DNA from 4 places in the Candidatus Pantoea communis genome. Region 1 is predicted to be linked to each of the others. Evidence: predicted binding sites of a transcription regulator. Region 1 holds the regulator's gene; each other region holds the start of a gene.

What was found. Region 1 encodes LexA, which represses DNA repair genes until DNA is damaged. Its sites were predicted from a motif close to TNCTGTATGTACATACAGNA; they were not measured.
Region 2: F3J37_RS25500 (DNA translocase FtsK 4TM domain-containing protein) is a predicted target of LexA. The motif match lies at 2,998-3,017, and genes of this name have one in related genera.
Region 3: umuD (translesion error-prone DNA polymerase V autoproteolytic subunit) is a predicted target of LexA. The motif match lies at 2,345-2,364, and genes of this name have one in related genera.
Region 4: uvrB (excinuclease ABC subunit UvrB) is a predicted target of LexA. The motif match lies at 1,857-1,876, and genes of this name have one in related genera.

Annotation. Positions count from the first base shown of each region.
Region 1 covers NZ_VWXC01000009.1:152,558-160,425, forward strand. The annotation lists gene F3J37_RS13855 (LysR substrate-binding domain-containing protein) at 1-289, shown strand, start outside; gene F3J37_RS13860 (conjugal transfer protein TraF) at 409-1,659, opposite strand; gene zur (zinc uptake transcriptional repressor Zur) at 2,112-2,633, shown strand; gene F3J37_RS13870 (CsbD family protein) at 2,699-2,911, opposite strand; gene dinF (MATE family efflux transporter DinF) at 3,076-4,398, opposite strand; gene lexA (transcriptional repressor LexA) at 4,525-5,139, opposite strand; gene F3J37_RS13885 (diacylglycerol kinase) at 5,245-5,613, opposite strand; gene plsB (glycerol-3-phosphate 1-O-acyltransferase PlsB) at 5,741-7,868, shown strand, end outside.
Region 2 covers NZ_VWXC01000029.1:37,816-45,683, forward strand. The annotation lists gene F3J37_RS25500 (DNA translocase FtsK 4TM domain-containing protein) at 1-2,936, opposite strand, end outside; gene lrp (leucine-responsive transcriptional regulator Lrp) at 3,056-3,550, opposite strand; gene F3J37_RS25510 (hypothetical protein) at 3,867-4,064, shown strand; gene trxB (thioredoxin-disulfide reductase) at 4,072-5,037, shown strand; gene cydD (heme ABC transporter permease/ATP-binding protein CydD) at 5,184-6,953, shown strand; gene cydC (heme ABC transporter ATP-binding protein/permease CydC) at 6,953-7,868, shown strand, end outside.
Region 3 covers NZ_VWXC01000019.1:80,071-87,938, reverse strand. The annotation lists gene F3J37_RS21485 (RHS repeat domain-containing protein) at 1-420, shown strand, start outside; partial or broken gene umuC (translesion error-prone DNA polymerase V subunit UmuC) at 611-1,882, opposite strand; gene umuD (translesion error-prone DNA polymerase V autoproteolytic subunit) at 1,883-2,323, opposite strand; gene F3J37_RS21470 (hypothetical protein) at 2,467-2,700, opposite strand; gene F3J37_RS21465 (P-loop NTPase fold protein) at 3,242-5,134, opposite strand; gene F3J37_RS21460 (hypothetical protein) at 6,478-7,110, opposite strand.
Region 4 covers NZ_VWXC01000005.1:132,733-140,600, forward strand. The annotation lists gene bioD (dethiobiotin synthase) at 1-133, shown strand, start outside; gene F3J37_RS09175 (ABC transporter ATP-binding protein) at 331-1,047, opposite strand; gene uvrB (excinuclease ABC subunit UvrB) at 1,956-3,977, shown strand; gene F3J37_RS09185 (gluconeogenesis factor YvcK family protein) at 4,121-5,020, opposite strand; molybdenum cofactor riboswitch at 5,215-5,349, shown strand; gene moaA (GTP 3',8-cyclase MoaA) at 5,338-6,324, shown strand; gene moaB (molybdenum cofactor biosynthesis protein B) at 6,342-6,857, shown strand; gene moaC (cyclic pyranopterin monophosphate synthase MoaC) at 6,860-7,345, shown strand; gene moaD (molybdopterin synthase sulfur carrier subunit) at 7,338-7,583, shown strand; gene moaE (molybdopterin synthase catalytic subunit MoaE) at 7,586-7,868, shown strand, end outside.

The sequences.
Region 1 (7,868 bases):
TGAAGCCAATCACCTGACGCCTCCGCGCCATTATGGTTTGCGCTTTGACCGCAGTTTTATGGCGATTGCCGCTGCCGTTGATGGTCTGGGGGTGGTGCTGGAATCCAAATTATTAGCAGAACGAGAGCTTGCCAGTGGGCGCTTAGTTTGTCCGCTGATTGAGACCACCCAGGAGATTCACTATATCGGCCATTACCTGGTGTTCCCACGACATCAGCATCGCCACTTTGCGTTAAATAGCTTTAAAGATTGGCTACTTTCCCAGTTGAATCTGGCACAGCTTCGCTGATTGATAACGATCACAAATTGTGTGCCCAATAATGAAACAGGCCGCCAATGGCGACCTGTTTTTGTGAGCATGTTCACGCCATTTCAGGGTGAATGTTAGCGTGATGTGAAATGACGCAATCAGAAGTTAAACCCGAGCTGCAGCATGCCGCCCCAGGTATTATCGTCACCCACTGAACCAGCAAGATCCAGATGCACCGTGTTGTTAAACGGTGAAACGCCCAGACCTGCGGTAAACACATTGGTATCGTTTGATTTCATATCCGCACGATAACCCGCGCGCAGTGCTAACCAATCCAGCACGCGATACTCGGCACCCACTCCCGCATATTGGCTGCTTTCTTCCGATTTGAAACGCTTGGTTTGCGTCAAATCAACATCGCCTGCCAGGGTGAACGCGCCGTAGTTCCAGGCCAGACCTGACGTGACCAGCGGACGGATTTGATAGGTATCGCGGTAGCCTTCCACTGTTTTGGTGTCGATGTCGCGTGAGATCAGGTTCTGCCCTGTCACACCCAACGTCCAATGCTCACCAAAGTCGGTCGCGATGCCTGCATCAATGTTGAAGCCGGTATCGGAACTGCGGTATTGGCTGTTGTTGATATTACTTTTATCAAAGTTATAAATACTGGCGGTGTAGTTATACAGCCAGGTTTTTTGCAGCTTTGGTGTCACGCCCACAGAAACCGGATGGCCAGCGACATCAAATTCATGTGCCAGTGCCACACCATAGTCCGTGACTAGTGCTGCCAGACCATGACCGCTCGAACTCAGTTTATCCTGATCGCCTGGCACGGGGATCACCGTGCCGTTAGCCACACCGCGCAGATAGGTAATATCGCTGTCCACAACGTTAGCCTGCACACTGGCCGTACCGTAGGCTTTGGTAATAAAGGCAAAAGGCAGTGTTTCATTCGGTACAGTGACAGCAAAAGCGACACCCGCAGTACCGTGTGCTTTATCACCCTTTAAGTCATCCAGCTGATTAGCCATATCACCAGCCGCAGCCTTTAATTCCGGATAACCTCTTAAATAGTCGGCAAACGTCAGGTTGTCGATCACGTTTTTGTAGCGATCAACACTGTCCGTGATGTCATCAACTTTGTTAATTAATTTGTCTTTGTCGGTAACCTGCACACCGGCTGAAGGGAATATGACGCTGACGTTATCTTCAGGTTTGGCTTTGGTCATCAATGCCGGGTTAGCCAGCACCGCTGAACTCCAGGTTGACGAAGCGACGCCGGTGCCACCCATGGCATCGTTACGCGCGTCATACCATGTACCTGCTGCCAGAGCTGAAGAAGAAAGAAATACTGCATTCAAACCAACAAGATAAGCTACTTTTTTGTGCCTGAATAATGTCTTCACCATGAGCCTGCCATCACCTTTGAAATGTCGCTGAATAACTCAGAAACGAAACAGTTTAGTTAGCCGCTATTCTGAACCCTGGCTAACGCATCATTGCTGTGAATTAAAAGGAAATAGCACTGCTGTTCGCAGAATTGGATACAACCACACCATTCTGCTGTTTAGTTATGCAGAAAAATGAACAAAGCCTAAATTGATGCCAGATATTACTTAAGACCTTTTGAACCTTAGACGCTAACCCGGTGAGTTGCAAAGCAAAAATAGCGTGATAATTACGCTATATGACTGATCTCATAGAGGGTCTGAAATGAGCAGTTTTATCAGCACAACAGGAAGGTTAAGTTAATTTATTGATTAACGGGATTTTTCCAGGTCTTTAACCGGGTAAAAAGCAATCACAGCAGGGTAAAAGTTTGTGTGATAAAATAACATCGCCTGCAACCTGGAGAACATTTATGTCAAACCTCACGCCCGCACAACTGCTTACTCAGGCAGAATCCCTTTGCCTTGACCGCGGCGTGCGCCTGACCACTCAACGCGCTGAAGTGTTGCGTTTAATGGCTGAGCAGAATGGTTCGATCAGTGCTTACGATCTGCTGGATCAACTTCGCATCAGCGAGCCGCAGGCTAAACCTCCGACCATTTACCGCGCGTTGGATTTTCTGCTGGAGCAGGGTTTTATTCATCGTGTCGAATCAAATAACAGTTATGTGGTTTGCCACCATTTCGACGAGCCTGCGCATACTTCGGTGATGCTGGTGTGTGATGGTTGTGCGGCAGTCAGTGAAAAACACGCACAGGGCGTAGAAAAGATTATTTCGGGATTGGCCGATCAGGCCGGTTTCTCATTGCGCCACACGGTTATTGAAGCCCATGGTTTGTGCGAGAACTGCGCAGAAGTCGCAGCATGCAATCTTCACGATAGCTGCGATCACGATCATGAGATTGATACGAAAAAGAGAGTGAGAAAAGGGTGAGTGGCACTTCCTTGTGCCTTGCCGACGGGTGATCGGCGGGGTAGGAGCATCTTCCTTAATTCCGGTTACCAGCGGTAATCTTTATTGTGACTTTCCCAGTCTTTCACTTCGCTTTCGGCCTGGTCTTTCGCGTAGCCGTAGCGTTCCTGAATTTTACCGACAAGCTGATCGCGCTTACCTTCGATGACCGTCATATCGTCATCCGTCAGCTTGCCCCACTTCTCTTTCATTTTCCCTTTAAACTGCTTCCAGTTACCGCTCGCTTCGTCTTTGTTCATCATAATCCTCCACATCATCCTGAGTGAGATGCGATGATCTCCTGATAAATCAGGTAATCACCCACACAACGCGCTACTCAATTGCGCCGTTTGAGATAATTATAGTAGCCAGATAGGATTACGCAAAAAAATACAGAATAATCTGTAGGTTACGCTTCGCTTATTCAAACAGTGAACCAGCTGTCGTGTCGCCAGTGACGTCGCCACATCCACCAGAGCGTCAAGCCACGCAAGGCAAGAAACACCGTCACCGCCAGCCATAAGCCGTGATTGCCGAGCCACGGGAGTGTCAGTAAGGCAAGCCCATAACCCACTGCCGCCATCACCATGCTGTTGCGCATTTCGCGCCCGCGCGTGGCGCCGATAAACATACCGTCCAGCAGATAACACCAGACACCGATCAGCGGCAGAATCACCTGCCAGCCAAGATAGCGATCGGCCATCTCTCGCAGTGGCTCAAGCGAGGTGAGCAACGCCACAATTTGGGGGCCGGTTATCGCATAGATGGCTGCGAACGCCAGGGCAACGATACCAGCCTGACGGCAGGCAGCATGCCAAATCAGTAATAAGCGACTGCGATCTCGCGCCCCCACCGCTTCACCGGAGCAGGCCTCCACGGCATAGGCAAAACCATCCAGCGCATAGGCCGTAAACGTCAGGAACATCAGCAGTACGGCATTCACCGCAACAACATCTGGCCCTAAACGCGCGCCCAGCAAGGTGAGTGACGCGAAACAGATTTGCACCATCAGCGAACGCAGCATGATGTCGCGGTTGAGCCGGAACAGGCGTGCCGCATCACCACGCCAGCTCTGTTTTAGCAGATTGAAAGAAATGCCGCGCAACTTAAGCACACGTACCACCATCCATAACCCCACACCCAGCGTGACGTACTCTGCCACCGCCGTTGCCGCCGCCGCACCTGCAACGCCCCAGTGAAGCTTCAGCACAAACAGGAGATCGAGCAGGATATTCACCAGGTTACCGACAATGAGCAGCACCATCGGCGCTCGCGCATATTGCACGCCAAGCAACCAGCCCAAAATCACCAGATTGGCTAAGGTCGCCGGTGCGCTAAGCCAGCGAATGTTGATAAAAATTTGTGCCTGGTGTTGCATTTCCGGGCTGCCGCCCATTAATGAGGCGGCGATCAAACTGAAGGGCGCGCGCAGTAATAAAAACAGCACGCCCGCCACCAGGGCGATCAGCAGAGGTTGCGTCAACGCCCGCGCTAAGGCGGTTTTATCGTTCGCGCCAAACGCCTGCGCAGTCAAACCCGTGGTGCTCATGCGCAGGAACAACAGCAACATAAAGATGAAACTGGTCGCCGTTGCACCTACCGCCACGCCACCGAGGTAAATGGGGCTATCGAGATGGCCAATCACTGCCGTATCGACGACACCGAGCAGCGGAACGGTAATATTGGAGAGAATCATCGGCAGCGCCAGCCGCCACAATGCTTTATCTGAAGAGGAAAACAGCCGCATTCGCCCGTTCCATTGTTGCGCTGGTCAATAGGACCATTAACCGGCAATCAGCCTGAAGAGGAAAATCAATGTATCAGACTGCGGTCAGCACAGCGACCAACCGCAGCGGGGGAATTCAATGAGAGATTAAAGCCATTCGCCGTTACGTACGATGCCCACAGCCAAACCTTCAACGGTCAGAGCCTGCTCACGGGTATCGACCACAATCGGCTGGAATTCGGTGTTTTCTGGCAGCAAATGCACAATGGCACCCTGCTTTTTCCAGCGTTTGACGGTCACTTCATCATCAATGCGCGCCACCACAACCTGACCATTACGGACTTCCTGGGTTTTATGCACGGCAAGCAAGTCGCCGTCCATAATCCCGATGTCTTTCATCGACATACCACTCACCCGCAGCAGAAAATCGGCGGTAGGTTTAAACAGATTGGCATCAACCTGATAGTGCGCTTCGATGTGCTCTTGCGCCAGCAGCGGCTCACCGGCGGCCACGCGACCGATCAGCGGCAACCCTTCGGAGACTTCTTCTTCCATTAGCAGGCGGATGCCGCGAGATGCGCCGGATACAATCTCGATGACGCCTTTACGCGCCAGTGCTTTCAGGTGTTCTTCCGCAGCATTGGGCGAGCGAAAACCCAGTTGCGCAGCAATTTCCGCACGCGTTGGCGGCATGCCGGTCTGGTTAATGTGGTCGCGAATCAGATCATAGACCTGTTGCTGCCTGGTGGTTAACGCTTTCATCCCGCCCCCTGGTTGTTTATACAGTCGCTGTGAGTATATACAGGTATTGGCGAAATGAAAACCAAAACAGAGGGAAAAATCAGCGGTTTGAAGATTCTGGAATGCCTATCGCAAATGCGACCAGAGCAGTGCGATCCAGACAAACAGAGCCAGTAAGATAGCCAGCAACACCGCCGCTGAGCCCATATCTTTTGCTCGTCCGGCTAAAGGATGGCGCTCTTGCCCAATGCGGTCCACCACCGCTTCAATGGCGCTATTCAGGATTTCAACAATGATCACCAGCACCACGGAGCCAATCATCAGTACGCGGGAAATCGCATCAACATCCAGCCAGCAAGCCACCACAATCGCCACCAGTGCAGCAATGGCTTCCTGACGAAATGCGGCTTCATGTTTCCAGGCGGCGCGCAAGCCCTGCCAGGAATAACCGGCTGCATTCACTATTCTTTGAATACCGGTGACGTTATTTGCCATGCTTTGGAACCCTTGATGTGATTTGGCGTCAATATGTGGGCTATCTGAGGTCGTGTAAGCCACAGATCTTCGTTGCACTTTCTGGTATGCTTGCCGCGCTTTGCTAACAAGAGGCTTTAAGTTGTCTATGTCAGGTTGGCGTAAACTTTATTACAAACTATTGAATTTACCACTCTCTTTTTTGGTAAAGAGTAAGGTCATTCCGACCGATCCTGTCTCAGAACACGGGATCGATCCGACTCGTCCAGTGATGTATGTTTTGCCTTATGATTCAAAGGCTGACCTGCTCACTCTTCGGGCACAGTGCCTGAAACATGATCTGCCCGATCCGCTGGCTCCGCTGGAGATCGACGGCACGCTACTGCCGCGTCACGTGTTTATTCATGATGGCCCACGCGTATTCCCCTATTTCGTTGCCAATCCTGAGTCGGTGAAGCTATTCCACGACTATCTCGATTTGCACCGCAGTAACCCTGATCTCGACGTACAGATGTTACCGGTGGCGGTGATGTTTGGTCGTGCGCCGGGACGCGAAATCCAGGGAGAAGATACGCCACATCTGCGCATCCTTAATGGTGTAGAGAAATTCTTCGCCATTTTGTGGCACGGACGTGACAGCTTTGTGCGCTTCTCGCCGACCGTTTCCCTGCGCCAGATGGCGACGGAGCACGGTACGGATAAGTCGATTGCCCAGAAGCTGGCACGCGTGGCTCGCATTCACTTCGCGCGTCAGCGCCTGGCTGCTGTAGGCCCACGTCTGCCTGCGCGTCAGGATCTGTTCAACAAGCTGCTGCAATCCAAAGCGATTGAAAAAGCGGTTGAAGATGAAGCGCGTAGCAAAAAAATCTCGCACGAGAAAGCCCAGCAGAATGCTGTTGAGATGATGGAAGAGGTCGCAGCGAACTTCTCGTATGAGGCCATTCGCGTCACAGACCGCGTGATGGGCTGGCTGTGGAGCCGCCTTTATCAGGGCATCAACGTCAACGGTGGCGAGCGAGTCCGTCAGCTGGCGCAAGATGGCCATGAGATTGTGTATGTGCCCTGCCATCGCAGCCACATGGACTATCTACTGCTCTCTTACGTGCTCTACCATCAGGGGCTGGTGCCGCCACACATCGCGGCCGGCATCAACCTGAACTTCTGGCCAGCAGGTCCGATTTTCCGTCGTCTGGGTGCTTTCTTTATTCGCCGTACCTTCAAGGGCAACAAACTCTATTCCACGGTGTTCCGTGAATATCTGGGCGAGTTGTTCAGCCGCGGATATTCAGTCGAGTATTTCGTTGAAGGCGGGCGCTCGCGCACGGGCCGACTGCTGGATCCTAAAACCGGCACGCTGTCGATGACCTTGCAAGCCATGTTGCGCGGCGGTAGCCGTCCGATTACGTTTGTTCCGATCTACATCGGCTATGAACACGTCATGGAAGTGGGTACTTACGCCAAAGAGTTACGTGGCGCGGCCAAAGAGAAAGAGAGTTTCCTGCAGATGGTGCGCGGGTTACGTAAACTGCGCAATCTTGGCCAGGGCTACGTTAACTTCGGCGAACCCCTGCCGTTGATGAACTATCTGAACAAAAACGTGCCGGAATGGCGTGATGCGATCGATCCGATTGAACCACAACGCCCGGCATGGATGACGCCGACCGTAAATGATATCGCGGCACGTCTGATGGTGCGTATTAACGAAGCCGGTGCCGCCAACGCCATGAACCTGTGCGTCACCGCGCTGCTGGCTTCTCGTCAGCGTTCCCTGACGCGTGAGCAGTTGATTGAGCAACTGGAATGCTACACCCAGCTGCTGCGTAACGTGCCTTATTCACCGGAAGCGACTGTGCCGGAGATGAGTGCTGAAGCGCTGCTTGATCACGCCATGGGCATGAACAAGTTCGAGACGGAACAAGACAGCATTGGCGATATCATCATTCTGCCGCGCGAACAGGCCGTCCTGATGACCTATTACCGCAACAACATCCACCACATGCTGGTCATGCCATCGCTGATTGCCGCTATTGTGCAGCAGCATCGTGAGATCAGTGAGGCGGAGCTGCTGCGTCAGGTGAGTCTGGTTTACCCGATGCTGAAGAGTGAGCTGTTCCTGCGCTGGGATAACGCAGAGCTGCCAGGCGTGCTGAATGCCCTCTGTGCTGAGATGGCGCGACAAGGCCTGATTACCGAGCATGATGGGCAGTTACGCATGAATCCGGCCCGCCATCGTTCATTGCAACTGCTGGCTGCCGGTATCCGTGAAACGCTGCAGC
Region 2 (7,868 bases), on a different contig from region 1:
AGCACCAGGTGAATACCCGCCGCACGCGCTTTCTGTGCCAGACGAGCAATCAACTCTTCAACTTTCTTACCCACCGCCATCATCAGATCGGCGAATTCATCGACCAGCACCACGATATACGGCAGTTTTTCCAGCACTGGCGGCGTGGTGTCCATGCTGTCACCCGGCTTCCAGAACGGGTCTGGAATTGGACGCCCCATGGCAGCAGCCTGCTCAATTTTCTCGTTGTAACCGGCAAGATTACGCACGCCCAGCGCAGACATCAGCTTATAGCGGCGTTCCATCTCACCCACACTCCAGCGCAGCGCGTTCGCTGCATCTTTCATGTCGGTGACCACCTCAGTCAGCAAATGCGGAATGCCTTCGTAGACGGAGAGCTCCAGCATTTTCGGATCGATCATGATAAAGCGCACTTCTTCTGGTGTGGCTTTATACAGCATGCTGATGATCATGGTGTTCACACCAACCGACTTACCGGAACCGGTCGTACCGGCAACCAGCAGGTGCGGCATCTTCGCCAGATCGGCCACCACCGGCTGGCCCGAAATGTCTTTCCCCAGCACCACTGACAGCGGTGACGGGTTATCACGGAACTTGTCGCAATCCAGCACTTCGCGCAGATACACGGTTTGGCGATGTTTGTTCGGTAATTCCAGGCCGACGTAAGGTTTGCCTGGAATCACTTCCACTACACGCACCGCGACGGCAGAGAGCGAACGGGCCAAATCGCGCGACAGGTTAGAGATACGTGCGGCTTTCACGCCAGGAGCAAGATCCAGCTCAAAGCGGGTGATAACCGGGCCAGGCGAGATGCCCACCACCTCAGCCTTCACACGATAATCGGCCAGACGCGCTTCAACCAGACGTGCTGTCTGCTCAAGCGCGAACATATCCACCGGTTCCTCTTCCGAAGGCGGAGAGGTCAGCAAATCAAGCGTCGGCAGCGGCGTAGAAGGCTTTTCCAGCGGACGTTCATGACGAACCAGGAACGGATGGAACAGGCTATCTTGCGCAGGTGCGAGCGGTTGAGGCGCTTCTGCTGGCGCAGCATAGCTTTCGGTCTCGGGCGATGACCATGGGCTATTGTGCTCATTCAGCGATGGCATGGCTTCCGGCTGCGGTGCTGCAGGTTGTTGCCACTGCGCAGGTGCTTCAGATTGCGGTGCGGCAGGCTGCTGCCACTGCGCAGGCGCTTCAGGTTGCGGTGCGACAGGCTGCTGCCATTGCGCAGGCGCTTCCGGCTCAGGCGTGGCAGCGATGGTAAACAATGGCTCGCTTGGGCCGTCATCAACCAAATCTTTCATCGGCGAAAAATCAAAGGCTGATGAAGTATCAAGGTTAAATACTGGGCCTTCATGGGTATCAGATTGCTGATAGCGTTGTTGCTGCTGAGCGGCAAACTGATTAGCCAACTGCGCCTGATGTAAAGCCTCTTCATCTTCTTCGACTTGATGCTGTCCGGTCTCTGCATAGCGCTGCTGTTGCTGAGACGCAAACGCTTCGCGCAGGTGTGCTTCCTGCAACGCGGCATCCTCTTCATGATCCTGTAACGGTTCATGATAGGTCGCAGTCATTTCAGGCAGTTGCTGTTCGGCTTCTTCTCGCGCTTTGTCTTCAGCCATACGCTGTGACGGCAACTTAATGCCGTAAGAAGCCAGTTCACGACGTGTTGGCAGTTTAACTTTGTTCGGACGCGGCAATTCAGGGCCAATACCCTGCTTCACCTGCGGGTTGTAATCGCGCTCCGGCACCACATCGAAAGCGGGTGTATACGCAGAAGCCGTTTTCGCTGCAGCTGCCCCCACTGCTGCGGCTGCCGCAGTGTTCAGAGAAGCAGATGATTGAGCGGCATCCTGCCAGTTCCCCATGCGTGGCCCTTCATCGTCATCAACGGGTGAAAACGCTGAAGGTGCAGGTTCGCCCGGAACTTCAAAGCGATACAGCGGCGGTGCGGGTTGAATAACCGGTTCAGGCGCAGGCGGTACCGCAACAGGTGCTTCTGCCGCTCGCACTTCCGGGGTATGAACAACAGGTGCCGCTTCGGCTGGTGCATTGAACACGGGGGAAGGCACAACTGGCGCCTGGTGTGCTGCTTCGGCGGTCACAGCAATGGCTGCAGCTGTCGCGGCACTGGCTTTGGCTAGCAGAGGATCATCCGGCAGCTGTTCGGCGATAGGCTCAGCCACCTTACGCGGCTTAGCCAGTAGAACGTCATCATCGTCATCATGCGATTGCGCAGCACGCAGTTGAGGCGCAGCATGTTCGGCATGCTCTTCCTCTTCTTCGTACTCATCTTCTTCCTGCCAGGGTTCGTCATGACGAGAGCGGTTGCTGGCGAAGGTCAGCACGCCCATCACCACGCTCCCGATTTTTTCGGCGATCGTCAGCCACGACCAGCCTGTGTACAGGGTTATGCCTGCCGCCCAGACGCAGATCAGCGTTAAAGTACCGCCGGCAGAACTAAACCAGGGTGCCATCGCATTACTGACGAGGCTGCCAATCACACCGCCCGAAGCAAAGTACCAGATGTCGTCGACGTTCAGCGCGGCCAAACCGCAAGTGGTCACCACCAGCGCCAGTACGCCAATCAGGCGTAAGCCCACCGCAAAGTAATCGATGTAATCCTGGCGATCGCGCTGACGGAACGTAATCCAGCACAAGCCAATGATGACCGGAGGAATGGCATACGCCATCACGCCGAAAATGAATAAAAGGGTATCCGCCAGCCATGCGCCGACACTGCCGCCCAAATTATGGATCGGTTCATGCCAGGCGGTCTGCGACCAGCTGGGATCGGAAGGGTTGAAGCTAACCAGCGACACCATCAAATAGATGGCGAACAGGGCCACAAGGATGAGCAACGCTTCCAGCAGCCTGCGTCCACTGCTCAGCGGTTGTAACGAAACGTCTTTATCTTCTGTATATTCCTGGCTCAAGAGAACTCTCCAGGTGCCTGTAAATTAAGAAGGCAACAGCGCCGGGCAAGCCCGACGCTGGTCCTGTATGAATTCACAGGAGTGTACCGAATTCCTGCAAGTTTTGCACCTGCCCTGCATTACCGGGTTTTGATCACCAGACGATTGCTCTGTTTGACCTCTTCCATCACCACGTAAGTACGGGTGTCGTTAACGCCCGGCAGGCGCAGCAAGGTTTCACCCAAAAGCTTACGGTAGGCGGACATGTCCGGTACACGGGTTTTCAACAGGTAGTCAAAGTCACCGGAAACGAGGTGACACTCTTGAGTTTCCTCAAGTTTTTGTACAGCGGCGTTAAATTGTTCAAACACATCTGGCGCACCACGATTCAGAGTAATCTCAACGAATACCAGCAGTGAAGCATCCAGATAATGTGGGTTCAGTTGTGCGGTGTAACCCAAAATGAAGCCCTGACGTTCCAGTCGACGCACACGCTCAAGACACGGCGTAGGTGATAAGCCAACACGTTTTGAAAGCTCAACATTAGAAATACGGCCGTCTTTTTGCAATTCATTCAGAATGTTTCTGTCGATACGGTCCAGATCTTTTCCGGGGCGTTTCTTATTGTCTACCATTATTATTGTCTCTCTTAATTCCTTCCCTTTACCTGCCACACCCTGAAAACGCTCATTGTTCAGGGCCTTACTGAAGTGAAGACGATAAGTCTGTGCAGTAACGCTTCCATCCGTATGACGCATGTTGTCTGTCCACATCATGCGTCATTACCAATGTCAGACTGAGTTTATCCGGCAAAAACGTGCAAAACAGAAATGATATTCTGTTTTGAACCGCTAAATATTCTCCGCTTCTGGTAATGTTTTCGCAAAACAGCAGGCGATTGTCAAAGTAAAACATCCAAATTCAGTACAAGATGCCAGATAGAGTTCTGGGTTGCTGTTTTTAAATGAGAATTTTTATGCTGCTGCACCAGAATTTGCCGAGCATTGCCCCCCTTTTGGCGCAATCGACGTGCAGAATTTGCACTCATCGACTACGCCGCTTGCAGCGATTGTTATCAAAATTGCTGAAACCTTTTTTTGCTGCGCTAATTTCCCTACAATCAAAAACTATGTTGTCGCAAAAAACTGAGGAACGCATGAGTACGGCCAAACACAGTAAGCTGCTCATTTTAGGCTCCGGCCCTGCCGGATATACTGCGGCAGTCTATGCCGCCCGCGCTAACCTGAATCCGGTATTGATTACCGGGCTGGAAAAAGGCGGTCAGCTCACCACCACAACTGAAGTGGAGAATTGGCCAGGCGATCCGAACGATCTGACAGGCCCGGCGTTGATGGAACGTATGCAAGAGCATGCCGAGAAATTCAACACCGAAATTATTTTCGACCATATTCATACAGTAGATTTGCAGAATCGCCCGTTCCGTTTAACGGGGGACAGTGGCGAATACACCGCTGACGCGCTGATCATTGCTACTGGCGCCTCCGCACGTTATCTCGGCCTGCCCTCTGAAGAAGCGTTCAAAGGCAAAGGCGTTTCCGCCTGTGCGACCTGTGACGGTTTCTTTTATCGCAATCAAGAAGTCGCGGTGATTGGTGGCGGTAATACCGCGGTGGAAGAGGCCCTTTACCTGGCAAATATCGCGGCGAAAGTCCATTTGATTCACCGTCGTGATAGCTTCCGTGCGGAAAAAATCCTGATCGATCGTCTGATGGATAAAGTGCGCAACGGCAACATCGTATTGCACACCGATCGCACACTGGAAGAAGTGGTCGGCGATCAGATGGGTGTCACCGGTGTGAAACTGCTTTCCACCAAAGGTGAAGAGCCGGAAACGCTGGATGTTGCCGGGCTGTTTGTGGCGATTGGTCATAGCCCGAATACTGCCATTTTCGACGGCCAGCTGGCGCTGGAAAACGGCTATATCAAAGTGCAGTCCGGTCTGCAGGGCAATGCGACCCAGACCAGCATTCCTGGCGTGTTTGCGGCGGGTGACGTGATGGATCATATTTATCGCCAGGCGATCACGTCTGCCGGCACCGGCTGTATGGCGGCGCTGGATGCAGAACGCTATCTTGACGGGCTTGTTAAAACCGATCTGTAACTTGTTAATAAGCTGATCATAATTGCAAAGAGGCGACCTGTTTAGGTCGCCTTTTTTATTGCCTGCATGCTAAAGTTCATGCGCTTACTATTTCCGGATACTTTATCCGGTTTTGCCTCTCTCCATCAGTGATCAAACGGCTTCGCATGGAAAAATCACGGCAGCAACATCTTCTTCGCTGGCTCCGCCAGCAACGTCTTCATGGCGCACGAAGTTTACGTGCCGCATCGCTATTCGGTTTTGCCGGTGCACTGGTGATTATTGCTCAAGCCTGGTTGCTGGCCTCGCTGCTGCAGAATCTTATTGTCGCCCAACAACCGCGCGGTGCCCTGCTGACTGATTTCATCCTGCTGCTGTTGTGCTTTGCTCTTCGCGCAGGTCTGCACTATGCACGAGAAATGGCAGGTTACCGTGCTGGCGTTGCCATCCGTCGCGCTCTGCGCAAACAGGTACTGGATAAGCTGAATGATTTAGGTCCTGCCTGGGTTCAGGGCAAACCAGCGGGAAGCTGGGCAACGCTGCTGCTTGAGCAAATTGAAGAGATGCAAGAGTATTACGCGCGGTATCTGCCACAGATGTCACTGGCCGTTTTTATTCCCTTCGCCATCCTGATAGCCATCTTCCCCATTAACTGGGCGGCAGGATTGATCCTGCTCGCGACCGCACCGCTGATTCCAATTTTCATGGCGATGGTCGGCATGGGTGCCGCCGATGCAAACCGTCGCAACTTCCTCGCACTGGCACGTCTGAGCGGCGATTTTTATGACCGCCTGCGCGGGCGTGAAACCTTGCGCCTGTTCTACAGGGCTGCCGCTGAACAGCAGGCGATTGCTGAAAGCACCACGGATTTTCGTCAGCGCACCATGGAAGTGCTGCGCCTTGCTTTTCTCTCTTCCGCAGTGCTGGAATTCTTTGCCTCACTGGCGATTGCCGTGGTCGCGGTCTATTTTGGCTTCTCCTATCTTGGCGAACTCAATTTCGGCCATTACGGCACTGGCGTGACCTTGTTTGCTGGATTCCTGGCACTGATATTGGCGCCTGAGTTTTTCCAGCCGCTGCGCGATCTGGGTACTTTTTACCACGCTAAAGCGCAAGCTGTTGGGGGCGCCGATGCACTGGATCGTTTTCTTAACGAAAGTCCGGAGATCCCAGCTTCCACCTCCAGCCTGTCAGTCGCTTTCGATACCCCTTTAAGCCTTGAAGCACAAGATTTGGTGGTGATGACAGCCAAAGGTGAAGCGTTATCACAGCCGCTGAATTTTACGCTTGAGGCGAATAAACGCGTGGCGCTGGTGGGTCAGAGTGGAGCGGGTAAATCAGCACTGATGAACGTGTTGCTCGGCTTTCTACCCTATCAAGGATCGCTGCGGGTCAATGGGCATGAACTGCGGGATATCAGCCGTGAGAACTGGCAGCAGCATCTGGCGTGGGTCGGTCAAAATCCCCATTTGCCCGCGACCACGTTGCGCGAAAACCTGTCTCTCAACAGCAGCATGGATGAAGCAACACTGCGCAGCGTTTTGCAACAGGCGGGCGTGGATGAGTTTCTCGCCCGTTTACCGCAAGGCCTCGACACATCCATTGGCGATGGTGGAATGGGCCTTTCTGTTGGCCAGGCACAACGCGTCGCCGTTGCGCGTGCACTGTTGAAACCGGCACAACTACTGCTGCTGGACGAGCCCGGTTCAGGTCTTGATAGCCAAAGTGAACAGCATGTGTTGCGCGCATTAAACCAGGCAGCCACACAGCAAACCACCCTCATGATCACCCACCAACTTCACGATCTTGCCAGTTGGGATGAAGTTTGGGTGATGCAATCCGGGCAACTGGTGCAGCAGGGGCAGTGGCAACAACTGATTGCTCAGGACGGGCCGTTGCGTGCCATGGTGCAGCATCGCCAGCAGGAGATTGTCTGATGAATCCACTATTGCCGTTTCTGCGCCTGTTCCGTCGTCATCCCTGGCGTTTAGGTCTGGGCATCGTGTTAGCCATTGCGACTTTGCTCGCCAGTATCGGCTTGCTCACCCTATCTGGCTGGTTCCTCGCCGCCTCATCGCTGGCTGGCGTGGCTGGCCTGTACAGTTTCAACTATATGTTGCCCGCAGCAGGGGTGCGTGGCGCGGCCATCACTCGCACTGCGTCGCGTTACTTCGAACGCTTAGTCAGTCACGATGCCACTTTCAGGGTGTTGCAGCATTTGCGTGTGTTCACCTTTAGCAAACTGATCGCACTGGCCCCCGAACAACTGGCCTGTTTCAGACAGGGCGAACTGCTTAACCGCTTTGTCAGTGATGTCGATACGTTAGACCATCTCTATCTGCGCGTCATTTCACCGCTGGGCGGCGCGGCGGTAGTGATAGTGGTAGTCACTTGCGGTCTGGCGATATTGGATGTGCCACTGGCGCTGCTGTTGGGCGGGATGATGCTGCTGACGCTTTTGCTCATGCCGCCGCTGTTCTGGCGATTAGGCACCTCTGCCGGGCATCGCATCGCCCAGCACCAAGCCAGCTGGCGCTTGCAACTGACGCAATGGGTAACCGGACTGGCTGAACTGCAAATTTATGGTGCTGCGGCCTTATGGCGTCAAAAACTGGATGCGGAGGAAATGCGCTGGCAGCAGGCACAGCAGCGTCAGCATCGTCTGCAAGCGCTGGCGCAAAGCCTGTTATTGTTAATCAGCGGATCAACCGTCGTCTTGCTACTGTGGATCTCCGCAGCGGGCGTGGGCGGCGATAGCGCACCTGGCGCATTCATCGCACTTTTCGTGTTCTGCGGCCTGGCGGCATTTGAAGCGCTGGCACCGGTAGCAGGCGCCTTTTTGCCGCTTTCGC
Region 3 (7,868 bases), on a different contig from region 1:
GGTGATATTACAGAAGGAATCTATGGCACCCTGAAGCAGACGAGCACAGCAATGACTCATTATCAATATAACGCTAAAGGTCAAATTGTTGGCGCCAAAAGAACTAGTTCTCTCAAGTCCGACCGAACTTTTACTCAATTCAATTACAACGCTGCAGGTCAGCTGACTGGCAAGCAATCTGCTTCAAGAAAATCAGAATACAGTTATGACAAGTTAGGCAGGCTGGCAAAAGAGATCAGTATTCAGATTTTTTCCACTACTGAGAAAGCGGTAACACGCTGTCTCAAGAGGGATAAGTTTGATCAGTGCATAAACGCGGTTGAGCATGTCACAATTATTATTCCAGATTATGCTGGGGGCAAAGACAAGATTGAAGAGCATGATGTGAACGTGAGCCGTTCCTATATTTATTGGGAGTGATTTACTTGGCCATGTCGCGGGTGTGTTGGCACACTCGCCGAGCTAACGTCGGCAAAATGTAAAATCATGCAGAAAACTTAGTTTGGGATTTTGTAAGTAGTCTAATCAACCCCATACGGTCTAATACTGGCGTTTATAAAATGCGAAATATAAATTGTGAAGTTAGCATGGCAAAGCAGATAGTTGCTGATTAGCATATTCTGGCAATGGGCAGCTCTTTCCAGTTAGTAGTCCAGGCTTTGCTTAACATCTCTCGCTTCATGCGCCATTCCGGCTGAATTCCTTTGCCTGCGAAACCGATGCTGTAACGCCCGGAACGATTCATCTTATCCATCAGACTCATCAGGGCATCACTTCCCGCACGTGGAGCATGTTCATCAAACAAATTGAGTTGAGCGAAGCCGTCAGGTCGCAACTCGCTCAGCATGATACCGGCTTTAGCAAATCGAAAACCCGGCTGCCAGATGCTATCAAGTGATCGTATGGCCGCCTGAATAATGTCGCGTGTATCCTGTGTTCAGACCTGAAGTCGGACAAACGCTGTGTTGCTGTAGCCGGGCCGCCCGTTGTCAAAAGGTGAAGTGCGGATAAAAACCGAAACGTGGTGGCAGAACTGACGGTCTTCACGCAGCTTTTCACCGACACGCTCGGCGTAAGTGCAGATAGCCTGACGCATGGCCTCATAGGTTGTAATGCGTTCCCCGAAACTTCGGCTGACCACTATTTGTTGCTTAGGGGGAGGGGCATCCTCCATTTCAATGCAGGACTCACCGTTGAGCTCGCGCACGGTCCGTTCCAGAACGACACTAAAATTCTTACGGATAAACACAGGGGAGGTGCGTGCCAGTTCGAGTGCTGTTCTGATGCCTAACAGATTAAGCCTCTTGCCGATTCTAGAACCCACGCCCCACAGTTCTTCGACGGGTTGCCGTGACAACATTTGCTCAATGCGCCCGGGATTATCAGCTGTCAGCGCCAGCACGCCACGAAACTGGGGCCACTCTTTGCTTGCCCACTGAGCCGATTTTGCCAGCGTTTTCGTTGGTGCCAGGCCACAACCCACCGTCAGACCGGTGCATTGCAGAACATGCTCCCGGATCATCCGCCCGAAATTTTCATAAGGCATGGTCAGTTCCATTCCCCTGCAATCGCAAAATCCCTCGTCCACCGAATACACTTCCAGGCGGGGAACAATCTCCTCAATACAGGACATCACCCTGTTGCTCATGGAATGATAAAGCGCGTAATTGCTGGAGAAAAAATGGATCTTAACGGGGAACTGCTGGTTTTTAATTTTGAACCAGGGTTCTCCCATGCGTATGAATTTTTTGGCTTCTTTGCTTCTTGCTATAACACAGCCATCGTTATTCGAAAGAATGCAGACAGGTTCATTTCTTAGCGAGGGCTGAAACGCCTTCTCTACGCTTGCATAAAATGAATTCACATCGATAAGCCCAAACATTCAGTTTCTCCGGCGCGTGGTGTGAACGAAATGGATGACTACGCCAAAAATTTGAAGAGAATCAGGATCGGGTTTGATGACAGGGTAGGCAGGATTCATTGGCTGCAGAACCGGCCCGTCAGGTGTGATCAGCAGGCGTTTTACCGTAAACTCGCCGTAAACCTCAGCGATGATAATGTCACTGTGTTCAGGTTTCAGTGAGCGATCAACGATAAGCAGGTCACCGTCATACAGGCCAATGTCCTGCATGCTGCTGCCCTGTGCGCGCAGGAAGAAGGTGCTTGCCCTGTGAGTGATGAGATGCTCATTGAGGTCCAGCTCCTGCTCAGCGTAGTCCTGGCAGGGTGACGGAAACCCGCACGGTACGCGTTCAAGAAACAGTGGCCGGAAACGGGGAGGCGGATTAGACGCCGGATTTATCAACTCAAAGGCGTTGAACATAAAAATAGTCTCGCATGAAATAACTGTATATATTTACAGTAGTATTAACTGGCTTTCAGGCAGACGCAAGATGCTCTTGGCAGGGGAGGGGAGGTAAACCTGTCTGTTCGTTGATTTTTAAAGCTATATAATCCTCCGTGTGATTATAAAATAACCAACCGTCTGCTCGCTACTAACTGCATGGTATGCAGCAATCTATCCACAGCTTTAGGCATCGGGTGTGCAGGGCTGATGTGGATAGCCTTGCATTCAGATACTTCAGCCCCATCCACCTCATCTCTTTCTTCGCTAAACACGGTGCGCTGGCCCGGGTTATATCCTCTTGATAAGTGCGAGATACAGCTGCGTAAACAGGTGAAGTGGGTTTTGCCATTCATGATGCTTTCCCTGGTGGGCGTTTTGGGTACGGACGTGGTAAACAGCTTCCAAACTGAGGATAACTTTCGATATCTTTTATCACTGACAGTTTCTGTAGTAGCGATCGCTTTCTGGTGCTGGATGGCAGCCTGTGCTGTGAAAATATTCAGGATTAGCAAATAGCTGAGCGCTGCAAGCCGTCATTGGCCTCCCGGCAGGCCGCCGGATCTTCAACCTGACTGCGTTAACCGGCGAAGCCAGTATGCTTCGCTGATTCACTAAAGGATGCATTACGGGCCATAAAGCTTAGCTCTGAAGGTTTAATAATCTGCTGGTCCTCAGCGGACTGAGAATGTCATCAAGAACAATTAATCCTTACTGAAGTGGAAGATGCATTTATGGTGGCATGCCAGCACATCTCTTAATGAGATGACTGTATTTAATCAGGGGCAGGAAAGTTAACATGAACCAGACAGGAAACGGTTTGCCTCCGTTTCCTGCACTGACTGAGTAAAGGAAATGACGTGCTTTTCTAGTCAGTTTTCGCGGAAAGCCCCGACGTTAAGTCTGCGCCGGTTCAAATAAGGCAATCGCATTCGCCAGTATGTAATCAGTAAATTCTTTCACGTGAAACACCTGAAAGCGGCTACTGTTGAGATCGCTGATGAAGCCATCCGCTGTAGTCTTAAGGCTAGTCAGCCAGTCATATTCTTCATGCAGTTTGCTCCGGCAGAGCTCATCGTCATAACGGTTCTTCAGGCTGAAACTGACTCTTTTCATGACAACCGGGTCGAGTTGCCTGAAACTGTCAATAAAGAGGGCGGGGTCGGTCAGGTGTAAAAACGGCAGTTCAAACAACCTCAATCTGGTTTGGTCGGAGAGGCTAAGTTCTGAAAGAAACGTGAAGTCTCCCTTTTTAAGCTCTTCACTAAACTGTGCCGCAAACTCCTCTAGTGAAGAATCAAATCTGTTCTGCTGTGCGACCTTGGCATGCTCACGGATGGCTTTGAAATCATCCCCATCACGGTTAAGAAAACCCATCCCTTGCCAGGCCATTAATTCATTGTGACGTGATTTCACAAACGCATGCTGAATTTCCTTCGGCCCCATACGGCTGTAGTGGCTGTCTGTCTGGTGATTAGTCTCATTTATGATGTCCTGAATCACATCCTTCGTCAGGCCTTCGTTCGCCAGCTCTATCAGGATGCTTGCCGTCATCAGGAGTTCACCAAACTCCGTGATTTTGCCAGAGAACAGGTTATCTCTCGCAATGTCATACTGCTCGGATAACACGTTCTCCCTGAGCTGCCGGAAATTCCAGAGATATTCCCATGCCTGAGCGCTGGCGCTTCTGAAAAAGCGTGTGATGTCCAGCTGCGTGCGAAGTTCATCCGTCACCTTTCCATCGCAGATCAGTTCGCGCCAGTGCTTTCCATCCAGCAGTTTCTCACTTAATACAGGAGAGGAGTATTTCTGCACAATCTTGTCGTACTTACTGTCCTGCTTTTTGTCGCCCAGCATCAGGGAGTAGTTAATCTTGCCGATAGTATCAAACTCTTCATGGCTGAGATTGCCGCCCCGGTATTCCATGGAGAAGATCAACAACTGGCGGCAAAAGATCCCCATAAACTCGTCATTTTTGACGTATTGAACTCCCAGCAGGTTGGTGATTCGTTCGACATCCAGGAAGTATTGCCTCAGATGCCTTAGGTTGTTGTAACCCGCAGATCGATAGAGCGCTTCTACAGATTGCATGTCAGCTTTAAATGCTTTTGCAACAGTACGGCTGCTCACCTTGCCTAAGAACTCCCCGCAGGCACCGTGTAAATCCGATACGACCTCAAAGGTTCTGCCAATAAGCTTTTCTTTTTTTCTGATGTAACCAGCACTGGCGTGATTGTCGTCATTATTTTTGCGTTTTTCGCTTTTTATGATTTCATCTTCATTCGCAATCAGGATCGCTTTGTATCCGTTAACTTCCACAAAGTGATTGATATAGCCGAACAGCAGCGTCAACTCGATGCTCGTTCTCTCGATATCATCAAACACCAGCACAAAGCCATTAGGTTCCCGGCTGAAGTCACTCAGGTTTATGCTGGGAATACTGGCGTTGATATCTAGGTCAGGTTTGCTGTCGCCATTAAGATCGATTTTGAACGATGCCTTTAACGTATTCTTGAGTACGTTTGCACCGAAAATCAGAGCTTTGTTTGAGAGGACAGGGTGAAGCTGACGATAGAACTCATCTTCAATCTGTTCAATGGTGTTGATGCCATACAGGCTTACCTTGAGAAATTTGAATTCCTTATCGGGTGTCTTATATTCCCTGAGCACCCGTTCAATAAACCAGGTTTTTCCTGAACCCCAGGCGCCTTTTATCATGATGGCGTATTGCGGCTCGGTTTTCAGGTCAAGGTAGTAGTTAATAAATTCCTGGGTATGGCGATTGTCCATGTGTGATCCCTTTTATTTAGCAGGCTCAATCTCTGAAGACCGTCCGCCTCTGAACAGCGAGTCAGCAGTATACGCACCTCACGTGGGATATCGTTCTCAAGCCGCATTTATTCCCTGGCGATTCCATGATCGTACTGACCCGAAGCGAACACCTTCCTGAGGTTTCCAGGGCATGGCTGAGTAAAGGGTGAGCGTTTCGTTTTCTGCTGGTGGCTTCATCTCCACCGGGGTGGGCATCGCATCATTGCCCGGTAAAAGTCTGATGTGTGCTGTAATGCCGTAGGCGGTTAGAAAGCGTTGACTCCAGCCACATTGGCTACTCAAAGCCTGCCTGCGCTAAACAGTAAGCTGGCGGGGTTTTCTGGGGAACAGCCCTTCATTTCAGGCAGGTGAATTTGCCTGATTCAAACCATTGGTCAGTGCAGGGCAGCTCACCTATCATCCTGCAGAGTAGATGCGGGAAGGTCGCAATCAGAATTGGCAAGGATCATTCGCCCATACAATACGGGCATTTTGCAACATTTGCGCTGTGCCGCTTTGCCAAATTTACGGCCTGATAGGTTTTATACACGGAGCCCAGGAAAATACGGTTACTGTTATCAATCAGGCTGGAGCACCCCCTGACGTGGAGTGTTGCTCCACCTGCTACGGCAGGGGTCAGATAGCAGTAAAATGATGACTCCATGAGAGAACTCCTCATATTAACAGTGGCCCGAAAGCATAACAATTTGCTTCAGCATAGTGTTTCAGAACGTGTAATAGAAGGACAGGCGTTATAACGATTTCATGCCTGTGATCTCCGTTATCATCTTTTCATGTTTGCTTTGACCTGGCTTCAACGCAGTACGTCCAAGATCTAGGAGAGAGGGTTGTCCAATGAAATGTGCGTAGTTAAAAGAAGGGCGGTTCAAATCGCACAGAGTGCCTTGACTTGACAATCAGATTATAAGGAACCCCTATATGTCGAAAACACCAGTCTAACGAAATTATCTATTGCTACGAGCAGACCGGCTACCATGGTTGCCTCAAAAGTGACTATGAACGGTAAAATTAATCCATTTAAAAAATATTCTCACTTTCGCCATCAGCGGTTTTACAACATATTATGTAGGTCGTGCATAAGCATAAATGAGATATGATGATGGATATATGAATGCGGTTTAGACCATTTTCACCGCGTGATAAAACACTCGCTTGAGTAATGCTGCCTGTCTCTTATTTTATATCCCCCCTATAGATAAATGAATGATTACTTATTTTTTGATTAGTATGCCATCAAGATATACAGCGCCTTAAGTGATTTTTATTATCTTGCGCCAACTTCCAAAAGTGATTGTTTGTATTCACAACAAGGATTCGACTCGTTTCTTGTTAGGTTTATATGTGAATAGAGGAGGGTGCTTGGTAAGGCTTTTTATAAATGATATGTATGTTACAACAAAACTAAATGAAAGAATTATGGATGCCGCTATGATTTTTAAAAAAATAACTCGCATTAGCGCATACAATACTACACCCATTATAAGAAGCTGGAGAAGATTTATCGAAAAACCCAAGAGGGTTTTTTCTATAAATTTTGACTTTGAAAGAATCAACTTGTTTTTAGTGGCTAATGGTGATTCGCTTTTTCTTAAGATATATATACAGTCAAGGTATCTCCTAAGTTCGTATTCGTCTCGTCTTGTTAGCTCAGGATTTCTGTTCATTATGATGAGCATCATTTTTGCATCTTGGATATTATTGGTTTTAGTAACGTACATCAGAGATTCTTCTTCAACTTTCTTTTCTAATAATTTCAATGTTTCAGTGTTCTTACCAAAACTTTGTAACGCGGAACTGATATCCTTGTACAAAGATATTTTCTCATTTCTTAGCAATTTCATTCTTCCGTGAAGATTAAATATCATTGTAAATAAGAAGATTAATATCGTAATTCCAGAGCTAATAAGTGCAAGTAGTGATTTATCAAAATCCATCATATTCTCCCTTAATCCTTTGACAAATTTTTGTCGTTCTTGATATGTTAACAAGCGTTGTAAGTCGCCACAAGGCGGCCACCAATGGTCCGGTAGCTTGAGAGGATCGCCTTCGGGTAGCTACGAAAACACTCCTGCAGCCTGAAAGGGAGAACACATAAGTGTGGTACATCTGCTCGCTCCTGGAAGCAGATATCGTCAAAACAAGCGCACCTACGACGCGACGATGGGGGTACATTAATCTCACCAAAGCCTGGGCTTTCACACACGCCTGGCGACATCAGATAAGGCATCCCCACGATGCTTTTTTCACAAAAGTTATGAGACTTTCAGGGATACGCCCTGAGCTGCATACGACTTTTGCTATGACGCATAAGCCCATTTGGAACATTTGGGCGCTTGCGTAAGGCGCATTAGGAGTATGAAGCTGCGCGGCGTCACTTTGGTTCGAGTGAAACGAGAACAAAGTGACGCGCGCAGCGCATAACGACCAGACCCACGTACAGTGCGGTTTTCAGCATGCCGTTACAATCTGACGTGCACGTATTACGTGTTTTCAGATGCTCAACTGGCTATTTATCAACCATGACGCGACGTTAACGAACAACCCGTTAAGGGCGTTTTATTAGAAGGAGAATGATCGACTCGGTATCGATGGCGACATCAGGAAACTGGTGTACGGAGGCAGACTGACTGACGTCAGCACGGCGCAAGCCGCAAACAGGTCAGAGACCTGGGGAGCCTCGCAAGAACTCAAC
Region 4 (7,868 bases), on a different contig from region 1:
TAAACGACATGCCGAGTACATGGCCACGCTGCGTCAACGTATTGATGCACCGTTCCTCGGTGAAATTCCCTATCTGGACAGCGAAGCACAACAGGCCGAGTGCGGTCAGTATTTAACGTTGCCGCAGTCATGAGCCTGTTTCAGATGCGCATTCATGCGCACTCTACTTCATATCGCCCGTAGGATCGTTATGGATGGCGATTCGATGTCAGGTACGCAACAGTGCGCACCTGACATCATTTCGTCCGTAGGGCCGCCATAGACCAGCACCTTCAATGTCAGAATGTGATGCAACATTTTGGCTGCAGTTTATCGATGGCGACCACATCATCATGTCGCTGTCAGCCACTTATTCACCGTCACATCATCCAGCAAAGCGACTTTACCCTGCGCCACATTGCGACCACGGTGAAGCAGCAGGAAATAGTCTGCCACGCGGCGGATGAAGGAGACATGCTGCTCCAGCAGTAAAATGGTCAGGCCGTAATCGCGATTAAGACGGCGGATCAGGTTGCCCATCTCCTCTTCCAGCCACGGCGACATTCCTTCGGTCGGCTCATCCAGAATCAGCAGTTTAGGTTGCAGCACCAATGCTCGCGCCAGTGCCAGCTGCTGCTGTTGATCCATCGGCAATTCGCCACTGCGCTGATGACGCAAGGAATAGAGTGCCGGGAACAGATCAAACACCATTTCAGGAATGGCACGGCTGCGATCGTCCTGAGCGGCCATCAGCGCGATCATCAAATTATCTTCCACGCTCATCTGCGAAAAGATATGGCGACCTTGCGGCACATAGCCAATCCCCATGCGCGCACGCTGTTCGGCGGGCTGCAGCAACAAATTCTCGGGTGGCGAGCCATCTTCCTGCCAGATCATTGAGCCACTGTTAATAGGCAAGCGACCCATAATGCAGTTCACCAGCGTGGTTTTGCCCATGCCAGGACTGCCCAGCACACCCGTACAGGTGCCGGGCGGCAGATCGAGATCCACATCCCAAAGGATATGGTTGTGACCGTAAAACTGATTCACCGAACGTAAACTCAGCATCTGACATACTCCTTCCAGATTATTTGCCTGAATGCTCCCGCTCTGTGTCGTCTGGCATACAGTCGTGCACGATTAAGGTGGACACTGCTGTTGATGGCCTGCAAGGCAAGCCGTATGGACTCGTCACTCCATCGTTAAACTACTGCAATTACCAGGCCAGGTTAATGGAACGGGATATTCTGAGTCAGAATCCAGCGAAAGCGGGCTTAAAAGGTGAGAAATACTTAATAATCCCACTGAGTAATAACCTGACTGCACTTTGACGGTGCTGAATGCTTAACGTTTCTGGTGCATCTGTTCACTGATAAGGCAATCACTGAAGAAATAAGTGGTCTTAAGGCATGGTTTTTACGAGAACAATGGTGCTTGACTTGCCAAAAGGATAGTTAAAGCGGTTTAAGGCAGGCGGAAAAAAAAACGAAAAAAAAATATTTCGCACGCCAGGATAAGAGCGGGGAAAATTATACACAGCTGATGGGCTCGGGGCTGGATTCAGTTATCCACTATTCCTGTGGATAACCTTGTGCATTAGCGACTGAAAACCGCGTGGAAGCGAGGAAATACGCGGCCTGCATACATTATGCTGCGAAACTGGACTTTAGAACCATTACCAATAAAATCAGCAGGTTAATTAAAAGCAAGCCTGAGATTTTTCTGCCTTGTCATCGGACTGCAATTTAATGACGCTCTCTTGACAAATGTTAAAAGCGTCACGGCTCTGGGGATAACCTTGCGCAACAAGCTTTTGTCTTTTGCCGCTTAAATTGCACTGAAGCGAGACAGGTGCTTTCCCCGTTATCGTGCAAGATATCTGTAAATATATCCAGTATTTTTTTCTGGCAAATTCGTCATAGCAGAGTAGAATTATCAGCCTGCTCGCTGACATCTTCTGCAGGAACCGCAAAACCATGAGTAAAGCCTTCAAACTCAACTCTGATTTCAAACCTTCAGGCGATCAGCCTGAGGCCATTCGTCGTCTTGAAGAGGGGCTGGAGGATGGTCTCGCACATCAAACCCTACTGGGGGTAACCGGATCGGGTAAAACCTTTACCATCGCCAACGTGATTGCCGATCTCAATCGCCCGACGATGGTGATGGCACCAAACAAAACGCTGGCGGCGCAGTTATACGGTGAGATGAAAGAGTTCTTCCCGGATAACGCCGTGGAGTTTTTTGTCTCTTATTACGATTACTACCAGCCTGAAGCCTATGTGCCGAGTTCCGACACCTTTATTGAGAAGGATGCGGCGGTCAACGAGCACATTGAACAGATGCGTCTCTCAGCCACCAAAGCGATGCTGGAGCGCCGTGATGTGATTGTGGTGGCCTCGGTCTCGGCGATTTACGGCCTGGGCGATCCCGATCTCTATCTGAAAATGATGCTGCACCTTACGCGCGGCATGATTATCGACCAGCGCAGCATTCTGCGCCGTCTGGCGGAGCTGCAGTATACCCGCAACGATCAGGTGTTCCAGCGTGGCACCTTCCGCGTGCGTGGCGAAGTGATCGACATCTTCCCGGCTGAATCCGACGACATCGGCTTGCGTGTCGAACTGTTTGACGAAGAAGTTGAGCGTCTGTCGCTGTTCGATCCGTTGACCGGGCAGATTGAGTCCGTGATCCCGCGTTTCACCATCTATCCGAAAACGCACTACGTGACGCCACGCGAACGTATTCTGCAGGCGATGGAAGAGATCAAGGTCGAGCTGGTGGATCGTCGCAAGGTGCTGCTGGAGAACAATAAACTGCTGGAAGAGCAGCGCATCAGCCAGCGTACCCAGTTCGATCTCGAAATGATGAACGAACTCGGCTACTGCTCTGGCATTGAAAACTACTCGCGCTATCTCTCGGGTCGCGGTCCGGGCGAGCCACCGCCGACCTTATTTGACTACCTGCCCGCCGATGGATTGCTGGTGGTGGACGAATCGCACGTCACCATCCCCCAGATTGGCGGCATGTATCGCGGCGACCGCGCACGTAAAGAGACGCTGGTAGAATATGGCTTCCGCTTGCCTTCGGCGCTGGATAACCGTCCGATGCGTTTTGAAGAGTTTGAAGCGCTGGCACCGCAAACCATCTATGTTTCGGCCACGCCGGGTAACTATGAGCTGGAAAAATCCGGTGACGAAGTGATTGATCAGGTGGTACGTCCCACCGGGCTACTGGATCCGATTCTGGAAGTGCGTCCGGTCGCCACTCAGGTGGATGACTTACTATCAGAAATTCGCAAACGCGTGGCGATCAATGAACGTGTGCTGGTCACTACGCTGACCAAACGCATGGCGGAAGATCTTACCGAATATCTGGTGGAGCACGGCGAGAAGGTGCGCTATCTGCACTCCGATATCGATACGGTTGAACGTATGGAGATCATTCGTGATTTGCGTCTCGGTGAGTTCGATGTGCTGGTGGGCATCAACTTACTGCGCGAAGGTCTCGACATGCCGGAAGTGTCGCTGGTGGCGATCCTCGATGCGGATAAAGAGGGCTTCCTGCGTTCCGAACGCTCACTGATCCAGACTATTGGCCGTGCGGCGCGTAACATCAACGGTAAGGCGATTCTGTACGCTGATAAGATCACCCCTTCGATGGAACGCGCGATGGGCGAAACCGAACGTCGTCGTGAGAAGCAGCAGCGTTACAACGAAGAGAATGGCATTGTGCCGCAGGGCCTCAACAAGAAAATCACCGATATTCTTGAGTTGGGCAAAAACGTGGTGAAAACGCGCGGTAAGGGCAAAACCGCCTCACGTGTGGCGGCAGAAGAAGAGGCCAACTATCTGGCGCTGACGCCACAAGCCATGCAGAAGAAAATTCACGAGCTGGAAGTGCAGATGCAGCAGCACGCGCAGAATCTGGAGTTCGAAGAGGCCGCCAGTGTGCGCGACCAGTTGCACCAGCTGCGCGAGTTGTTTATCGCCGCCTCCTGATAGAAGCGAGAGGGTTTTGGCCGTCATCAAATGACGGCCCGACGAAAGCTTTCGTTAAGTCCTGTGAATAGCGCCCCCTACGCTGGCAGCGTTCTATACCTCTCTGCGTAGAAAGCGCAATCACGCGCACGACTTTCGCAAGGTCACACCGCCTGAATCGCATGTTCCAATGCAATCCGCAGCAGCTGGCGATCGTGGCGATACTTGATATCGGCGGCCTCCAGCGGTTCACGTACAATCAGGCGATCTTCCACACCGCTGACGTCTGCTGACGGGCTGACCACCACGGCATCAATCACTCGCCTGCCGATGGCTTTTTCCATCATTGCCAGTTTATCCGCCACCGTCAGGCTGGCGGCCGGGCTTAACTCACGTCCAAGATTGCCAATAAACACCATGGTGGCGGGCGTACGGCGCAGCGCGCGTGCCATCTCCTCCATCAGCAGAATTGGCATCAGGCTGGTGTAAAAACTGCCTGGGCCAATCAGGATCAAATCCGCTTCCGCAATCGCATCCAGTGCTTCTTTAGTGGGAGTAACATTGGGATGCAGCATCAACTCTTGCGGCGGTAGCTTCATTTCATCAATTGCCGTTTCGCCATACACCATATTGCCTTCGCAATCCTGCGCCACCAGGTCTACCGGTTGCTCCGACATCGGAATCAAGAAGGCATCGACTTTGAGCAGATTGCGAATGATGTTGATGGCTTCCAGCGGCCGCACGCTAAGGTGATCGAGCGCTTTGAGCATCAGATTACCGAGGTTGTGACCGGCCAGTTCGCCGTTACCGGCAAAACGGTATTCAAACATTGCCGACGCTACGCTCGGTTCCATGATCAACTGGTTCAGGCAATTACGCATATCTCCCCAGGCAATACCGCCTTCCGAACGACGAATGCGTCCGGTGGATCCGCCGTTATCGGTGGTGGTCACGATGCCGGTCAGGCGTGAGCCCAGCGGTGCCAGCGCCGACATCACACGACCCAGGCCGTGCCCGCCGCCCAGTGCTACCACGCGATCCAAATCTGCCAGGGTACGATTCATGCTGTTCCTTTTAACTGACAACTGCAGGTTGTCGTGCAGTTGAAGTGATGTGTATCAATATCTGCCGCGCATTTTACCGTATCCTGCGGCGAAAATGCGGTGAAAAAACGTTATGTATCAATATATATAGCGAAATTCACTGATGGATGCGAGGGAGAAATCGCGCTACCATTCGAATTAACCGTGTTGTCCACAATGACAACAGACTCCCAAGCCTTGCATGCCTAAGTCATAACGATATGGATGCCTGGCCGCAGCATCGCTGCCAGGGTGCAGAAAGAAATGACTGCATCTCCCGTATTTGGAAAGGTGTTCAGGTGCCACAATTTACAGATGCCTATGCGCGCAGCTTCTACTACTTGCGCCTGTCGGTCACGGATGTGTGTAACTTCCGTTGTACCTACTGTTTGCCGGACGGCTATAAACCGAACGGTAATCACAATAAAAGTTTCCTCTCGCTCGACGAGATTCGTCGCGTGACGCGTGCCTTTGCGGCCGCGGGCACGGAAAAAGTGCGCCTGACCGGCGGCGAACCCTCCATGCGGCGTGACTTCACCGATATCATCGCAGCAGTACGTGAAAACGCCGCCATTCGCCAGATCGCCATGACCACTAACGGCTACCGAATGGCGCGAGACGTGCGCGCGTGGCGTGATGCCGGGCTCACCCACATTAACGTTAGTGTCGATAGCCTCGATGCACGCCAGTTTCACGCCATCACCGGCCAGGACAAATTCGCGGAAGTGATGGCCGGAATTGATGCCGCGTTTGACGCCGGGTTCGAGAAGGTCAAAGTCAACAGCGTGCTGATGCGCGATCTCAACAGCCACAGCCTGGCGACCTTCCTCGACTGGATCCGCATCCGTCCAATTCAGCTGCGCTTTATCGAACTGATGGAAACCGGCGAGGGCGGTGATCTGTTCCGTCGTCATCACATCTCGGGTGAGGTGATTCGCAATCAGCTGATCATGCAGGGTTGGCAACGCCAGTCGCGCGGTCGCAGTGACGGACCCGCTCAGGTGTTCCGCCATCCTGACTATCAGGGTGAAGTCGGTTTGATCATGCCTTACGAAAAGGATTTTTGCGCCAGCTGCAACCGCCTGCGCGTGTCGGCAATGGGTAATTTACATCTGTGCCTGTTTGGCGACGGTGGCGTCTCGCTGCGCGATTTACTGGCATCCGACGATCAGCAGGGCGAACTACAGGCGCGTATTGCCCACAGTCTCGGGCAGAAAAAGCAGACGCATTTCCTGCATCAGGGCAACACCGGCATAACACAAAACCTCTCTTTCATTGGCGGCTAAACACAGGAGTTACAGCCATGGGTAAACCTACCGGCGAGTTTGTCGCCTTGAATGTGGCGGTGATGACCGTCTCGGACAGCCGTGATGCCAGCAATGATAGCTCGGGCGACTACTTGCGTGAGGCACTGACAGAAGCCGGGCATCAGGTGGTGGATCGCGCGATTGTGCCTGACAACCGTTACCGCATTCGCGCCACCGTGTCGCGCTGGATTGCCAGTGATGATGTGCAGGTGGTGATCGTCAATGGCGGCACCGGATTTAACAGCAAAAACAGTACGCCGGAAGCGCTGCTGCCGCTGTTCGACCGTGAAATTGACGGCTTTGGCGAACTGTTCCGGATGATCTCATACGAAGAGATTGGCAGTTCCACGCTGCAATCACGCGCGGTGGCCGGGCTGGCGAATCAGACGCTGATTTTCGCCGTGCCGGGATCAACCAATGCCTGCCGTAGCGGTTGGGAACGCATTATTGAAGAACAGCTGGATGCACGCACGCGCCCTTGTAATTTTGTCTCTCATTTGAAGAAGTTGTAAGCATGTCATCATTAACTCATATCAATGCCGCTGGTGAAGCCCATATGGTGGACGTCTCCGGCAAAACTGAAACGGTGCGTGAAGCCCAGGCTGAAGCACTGGTGCTGATGAGCGCGGAAACGCTGCAGATGATCATCGACGGCAGCCATCATAAAGGCGACGTGTTCGCCACGGCGCGCATTGCCGGCATTCAGGCCGCGAAACGCACCTGGGAGTTGATCCCGCTGTGCCATCCGCTGATGTTGAGCAAGGTGGAAGTGACGCTGGTGGCCGAGCCTGAGCACAACCGCGTGCGCGTCACCTCTCGTTGCCGTCTGACCGGAAAAACCGGCGTGGAAATGGAAGCGCTGACCGCCGCATCGGTGGCCGCGCTGACCATTTACGACATGTGCAAAGCGGTGCAGAAAGATATCGTGATTGATCAGTTGCGTCTGCTCAGCAAAAGCGGCGGTAAATCCGGCGACTTCCAGGCGGTGGCACATGATTAAGGTGCTGTTTTTTGCCCAGGTGCGTGAATTGACCGGCACCAGCGCGTTAGAGCTGAAACCGGAATATCAGGATGTAGCAACCTTGCGTGCAGCGCTGGCGGAGAGGAGCGATCGCTGGGCGCTGGCGCTGGAGTCCGGCAAATTGCTGGCAGCGGTCAATCAGACGCTGGTACCGATGAGCCACCCGCTGCGTGCGGGCGATGAAGTGGCATTCTTCCCGCCGGTCACCGGAGGATGAGCATGGCCACTCGTATTCGCGTCGGCGTTGAGCCTTTTGATGTTGGCGAGGAGTATCGCCAACTCGCCGCGCATGACAGTGATGGCGCGGTGGTCACCTTTACCGGCAAAGTGCGCAATCACAATCTCGGTGACAGCGTAGCCGCTTTAACCCTGGAACACTATCCGGGTATGACGGAAAAAGCGCTGGCGGAAATAGTCGCAGAGGCGCGTCAGCGCTGGGCGTTGCAGCAGGTGACGGTGATCCATCGCGTGGGCGAGCTGTTCCCTGGTGATGAAATTGTGT